DNA from 2 places in the Ferdinandcohnia sp. GQ5 genome. Region 2 is predicted to be linked to the other one. Evidence: predicted binding sites of a transcription regulator. Region 2 holds the regulator's gene; the other holds the start of a gene.
What was found. The regulator LexA, encoded in region 2, represses DNA repair genes until DNA is damaged. The targets are predictions, from matches to a motif close to CGAACATATGTTCG.
Positions count from the first base shown of each region.

Region 1: a site for LexA is predicted at 1,260-1,273, ahead of AC6CHV_RS11580 (4Fe-4S domain-containing protein). Genes of this name have one in related genera too.

Region 1 is NZ_JCAXEW010000008.1:77,868-81,084, forward strand. Features, by position in the region: gene AC6CHV_RS11570 (RecQ family ATP-dependent DNA helicase) at 1-149, opposite strand, end outside; gene AC6CHV_RS11575 (helix-turn-helix domain-containing protein) at 139-1,215, opposite strand; gene AC6CHV_RS11580 (4Fe-4S domain-containing protein) at 1,518-1,766, shown strand; gene AC6CHV_RS11585 (histidinol-phosphatase HisJ family protein) at 1,855-2,667, opposite strand; gene AC6CHV_RS11590 (peptidoglycan DD-metalloendopeptidase family protein) at 2,742-3,217, opposite strand, start outside.
Region 2 is NZ_JCAXEW010000001.1:32,719-35,935, forward strand. Features, by position in the region: gene glnA (type I glutamate--ammonia ligase) at 1-1,074, shown strand, start outside; gene lexA (transcriptional repressor LexA) at 1,162-1,788, opposite strand; gene AC6CHV_RS00160 (DUF896 domain-containing protein) at 2,194-2,424, shown strand; gene tkt (transketolase) at 2,537-3,217, shown strand, end outside.

The DNA.
Region 1 (3,217 bases), on a different contig from region 2:
GGAAGCTGATAACACAGTGATTTTCCTCCACCAGTTGGTAAGAGGGCCATGACGTCATGTTCAGCTAAAATATCTTCTATAATTTCCTTTTGCCCTTCTCGGAACGTAGAATGATTAAATTTTTCTTTTAAAACTAAATTAAGATCCATGTTTACCACCAAATCTTGCAAGGACTAGCCTAATTTCAAAATACGAGATGTCATTTGACAATTTTTCCTTTAAAGGTCGTAATTGCTTTACATTTAATGTCTTATATACAGATAAAATCTGCTGCTGATGCTCGTGAGTAACGAAACGGTCAATTGAAAAATCAGGTTTTTGATGTGTAACTTCTACAATATGATCTTCAATTGTATTCCGTTTTAGATTTCGAATGATTCCAATTTCATCGATTGTTTTACCCTGTAATAGCAATTGATACGTTTTCTTTGTTGAAACTGTTAGCAATACTTCCTCTTGATGATTAGCCTCGATCATAGAACCTAGAAGAGGGAAACTGTGCCTATTCATTTCAAGATGATGAATGATTGTATGTAAGGTATGTAAAAAGAGAACCTGGCACCATATTTCATCCTCACCTAGTAAAGAACTAATCTGATCGATAGTATAGCCAATTCTCGCTGAACTGGTCAGCCTCATGACAAAAATAGTTGATTCAAGCTCTGTGACCATTTCAAGGACCGACAAAACCTCATTGTAAATGGCTTCTGATAATGTAAATCGAGTATGTCCATACTTAATTAAGAATCCTTTTACCCAGTCAACAATTGAATCCTCTTGTTGGATAGGAGTATACTGTTTTTTCCCATTTACTAAATTCGACAATACCTGCGTTAACAATGAAAGCCTACGCCATAGTAAGATGGATTGTTCATTGTGCTTCCAGCCATTTAAATGGGGAGGAATCGGTTTGTTTTCAAATTCCTTTTTTAATACACGTTCACCAAGAGATGTAATGGTAAATTTATTACTTGAAGCTGTTATTTCTTCAATTAGAGCATGTTCACGAAGGATTTGTATTTCCTTCTCAACCTGTTCCCTTCCGATCGGCCTTAGAATACCGAATAAAGGAGTGAGACCAAATAAATTCGCATCCCCAATCGTTTGGGAGGATTTTTTACCGTTCAACAAGTGATGAATCCCATAAACAGTGCGTTCACCATCTAGTTTATGCAAACTATACAAGATTAAGATTGAACGATAAGTAATGTTCACGGTTTCTCCCCCCCCTTTAAACGACGAAATAGATGGAAAATTGTCGAACGAATGTTACTATTATTTTATCAAATAATAACGAAAAGTGGGATGTTTTCGTGTGGAATTATGAACATGCTTGTCAAACGTGAAAAACCCCTTTAGAATAAGCAATCTCACTATATATTTTTATTGAAAAGTTTTGTGAACAGCTATACAATGAGTATGAGGAAGCTGTTTCCATGCTATGAGGAAGTAGGATGGGGAACTACTATAAATATACATTTTATACATGTAACGATTTTTTGGGAGGTAAAGTAAACATGGCAAAGTATACCATTGTTGACAAAGAAACTTGTATCGCATGTGGTGCATGTGGTGCAGCTGCACCTGACATCTACGATTACGATGATGACGGAATCGCATTTGTAACACTTGATGATAACCAAGGAATTGTAGAAATTCCAGAAATATTAGAGGAAGACATGATCGATGCTTTTGAAGGTTGCCCAACGGATTCCATTAAGGTAGCCGACGAGCCATTCGACGGTGATCCACTAAAATTTGAATAGTCCTTATATTAAAAGAAGAACCCTTTCGTTTTAGGGTTCTTTTTTTAAAATGGTAAAAAGCAGGCAATGCCTGCTTTTTGTCGTTCGTTTATCCGAGTGGAACTTCAATGCGTTCCCCTTTTTCAAATGTCATTAAGGTTTTGTAGCCTACACTCTTAGCTAGTTCAATTGCTTGATCAAAATCTGCTCCTACATCCTGTGGTCGATGTGCGTCTGATGACAAGACGATAGGAATGTTTTTGTTAAAGCACATTTGCAGTAGTCGAGGATCTGGATAAAGCTTTCCAATAGGCTTTCGTAATCCAGCTGTACTAATTTCAACGCATGTTTTTGAGTTTGCTAATGCGGTAGTTGCACGATCAAATTGATGCAGGAGAAACTCCTCATCTTCAGGAATATATTTAAAAATCTTGACTAGATCAATATGGCCGATAATATCAAATAGGTTTGATTCTGCCAATGTAATCACCTGATCATAATACTTTGTATATGTATCATGTAGATCCCTTTTATCCCATTCTTCACGGAACTCCGCAAGGTCAATTCCAAAATCGCCAACCCAATGAATGGAGCCAATTACATAATCAAAATCATAAGAAGAAATGAATTTTTCCATTTCTGCATGCTTTCCAGGTGTATAATCCATTTCAATTGACATCTTTACATCAATATTATTTTTCCAGGCAAGCTTAAATAAATCTACATAATCCTTCATGTCATAATATCTTCTTGCATCAACCCAAGGATTACTCAGAATATCTTTTGTCTGATAAAAATGATATGCGTGTTCAGAAATCCCAAAATGGTCAATTTTTTTTGCCTTTGCTTCGTCAATAAACTTCATTAAATAGTCTAATTCAAGCGTTCCAAGCTCTAAATGATTGTGATAATCAGTTCGCATAACGAATCCCCCCAAAGTTTTTCTTATTATACATGAACTTGTCACTATAGGGGAATAGAAAAGCTCAAAATTATTTAGGATTTTTCGACAATTAAAATTTGATTTGGAAAAATTAAATCATCTGTTAACTGATTTAACATTTTGATTTCTTCAACTGATAAACCTACCCTATTCGCAATTACTGATAATGAATCCCCAGCCCTCACTGTATAGGTTTCAAGCTTTTTTGAAACTTCAACGCCCTCTTTTTCCAATTCCATTAATGTAGGAACTAGAATTTGTTCATCGGTTAGCATATAAAGAGGGTCAATCGCATTATTTCTAGAAGCATTCCATTCTCCATTATGTACTTCAAAATGTAAATGTGGACCTGTTGAATTGCCCGTACTACCGATATGACCAATTAATTGACCTTTTACGACCTTTTCTCCTTCTTGAACATTTCGCTTACTTAAATGTGCATACACTGTCTCATATCCATTAGGATGCTCAATAAAAACGACATGCCCATATGAACCCTTGTAATATGATTTTTTCACGATTCCTTCCT
Region 2 (3,217 bases):
AAGGTTGCTCGTTTAATTTGTGATATTCATAATGCGGATGGTACTCCATTCGAAGGGGACCCTCGTAACAACTTAAAGAGAGTCTTGAAAGAAATGGAAGAACTAGGATTTACGGATTTCAATCTTGGCCCTGAACCTGAGTTTTTCTTATTTAAGTTAAATGAAAAAGGTGAACCAACTCTTGAACTTAACGATAATGGTGGTTACTTTGACTTAGCGCCAACAGACCTTGGTGAAAACTGCCGCCGTGATATCGTATTAGAGCTTGAGGAAATGGGATTTGAAATTGAAGCTTCTCACCATGAGGTTGCACCTGGACAACATGAAATTGATTTTAAATACGAGGATGCTTTAACAGCGTGTGATGAAATTCAGACTTTTAAGCTTGTTGTAAAAACAATTGCTCGTAAACATGGTTTACATGCAACCTTTATGCCAAAACCATTGTTTGGAGTAGCGGGTTCAGGAATGCACTGTAACCTATCATTATTCAAAGGCGCGGAAAATGCATTCTTTGATCCTAATGCGGATCTACAATTAAGTGATAATGCTAGACATTTTATTGCAGGTATTTTAAAGCATGCGCCTAATTTTACAGCTGTTACAAATCCAACTGTAAACTCATATAAACGACTAGTACCTGGTTATGAAGCACCTTGCTATGTGGCTTGGTCTGCTCAAAATAGAAGTCCACTTGTTCGTATCCCAGCTTCACGTGGTTTAAGCACACGTGTCGAGGTGCGTTCAGTTGACCCGGCAGCAAACCCTTATATGGCAATGGCTGTACTATTAGCTGCAGGATTAGATGGTATCAAAAACAAATTGACACCACCAGCACCTGTTGACAGAAACATCTATGTGATGAATAAAGAAGAGCGTAATGAAGCGGGCATTGTGGATTTACCACCAACTTTATCTCTTGCATTGGATATGCTTAAGCAGGATGAAGTGTTAATCAAAGCATTAGGCGGACATCTGTTCGAACACTTTATTGAAGCAAAAGAGATCGAATGGGATATGTTCCGTACCCAGGTTCATCCATGGGAGAGAGAGCAATACATGACTATGTATTAATAAATGAACCCTTAACACGTGGATGTGTTAAGGGTTTTTTTGCTAATAAAAAAGGAACATTTCATTTAGAAATGTTCCTTTTTTAGATTAATGAATTGTACGGTATACGCCAATAACTTTTCCTAATATGACTACGTTTTTAAGGATGATCGGTTCGAGCATTGAGTTTTCCGGTTGCAAGCGGATATGATCTTTTTCCTTAAAGAAACGTTTTACAGTCGCTTCATCTTCCTCTGTCATTGCAACAACAATATCCCCATTGTTAGCTGAATGCTGTTGTCTAACAATCACATAGTCTCCGTCAAGAATCCCCGCTTCGATCATACTATCTCCCATTATCTCAAGCATAAAAATTTGGTCATCATGGGCAGCAAAACGATCAGGTAATGGGAAGTACTCTTCAATATTTTCCACAGCTGTAATTGGTTGTCCTGCAGTAACCTTACCTATGACTGGGACATTCACAACGTTTGCAGTTGGAATTGTTTCATTTTCGTCAACTTGTAAAATTTCAATCGCGCGAGGTTTAGTAGGGTCTCTTCGAATCAAGCCTTTGCTTTCTAGTCTGGACAAATGTCCGTGTACTGTTGAACTTGATGCTAAACCAACAGCCTCCCCAATTTCCCTTACGGAAGGTGGGTAGCCCTTTTCTTTAACTTCTTGTTTTATGTAATTCAATATATCCTGCTGTCTTTTAGAAAGCTTCGTTGTCATCTTCGCTCATCCCCTTGCACTTATATTATATATGTATTTAAATCTTCTCTTCGATCTCACTGTTCAGGTGACCTAGTAAATTCGACAAATACCGAATTTCTTAAGTTGAGTATAGCATGTTTTACTAGATTATACAAACATAAGTTCGAATTTTTGTTGACACAAAACAAATGTTCGGTCTATAATAGAAATATAAAATACGAACAAACATTCTATAGGAGTGAAATAAAGATGTTAAGGAAATTACAAGGCGGATTTATCTATTATGTACTATTTGTTTTATTAAGTATGGGAATGGTTATTATTAGTGCAAGCTAAATGCGTAATGTGGATGACTTGTAAAATATCTTTTCATCTAGTACTATGAACTATGATTTAGAAAAGAATAAACAAGGAGTAATAATTATGCTTTCAAAAGATAAAATCAATCGGATCAATGCTCTTGCAAAAAAAGCGAAGACAGTTGGTCTTACGGATAAAGAAAAAGAAGAACAGCAAGAGCTTAGACAAGAGTACCTACGTGTTTTTAGAAGTTCAATGACTAATACATTACATTCTGTAAAAGTTGTTGATCCAGAGGGTAATGATGTAACCCCAGAAAAACTGAAAAATAGTAAGCGGAAAAGATTGCATTAATAAAGAATACATAGATTTCTATGTATTCTTTTTTTTTTGTGCATACTATCAATGAAGAACTGCTATGTTTTATGTTAGTTCGTTAGAAACTCTTGAAAGGATGTTTATTTTTATGACACAATCACTAACAGACTTGTCGATAGCGTCAATTCGAACACTTTCTATTGATGCTGTTGAAAAGGCAAATTCAGGACACCCAGGTATGCCAATGGGAGCAGCACCCATGACATATGCTTTATGGACTCGACATATGAAACATAACCCGAAAAACCCACATTGGTTCAACCGTGATCGATTTGTTTTATCTGCGGGACACGGCTCTGCATTATTGTACAGTATGTTACACCTATCTGGTTACGACTTAACAATTGATGACTTAAAGCAGTTTCGCCAATGGGGCAGTAAGACCCCGGGGCATCCTGAGTATGGCCACACGGCAGGTGTCGATGCAACTACTGGCCCACTCGGCCAAGGTATTGCTATGGCTGTTGGAATGGCGATGGCAGAACGCCATTTAGCGGGTGTCTATAATAATGACTCAATTGAAATTGTTAACCATTATACATATGCCATTTGTGGTGATGGTGACCTGATGGAAGGTGTATCAGGTGAGGCTTCATCATTAGCAGGACATCTAAAATTAGGTCGACTAATTGTTTTGTATGATTCTAATGATATTTCCCTTGATGGTGATCTTAATCAAGCGTTTTCAGAATCTATCGAACAAAGGTATAAGTCCTATGGCTGGCAATATCTACGTGTTGAGGATGGGAATGATGTAGAAGCGATTGAT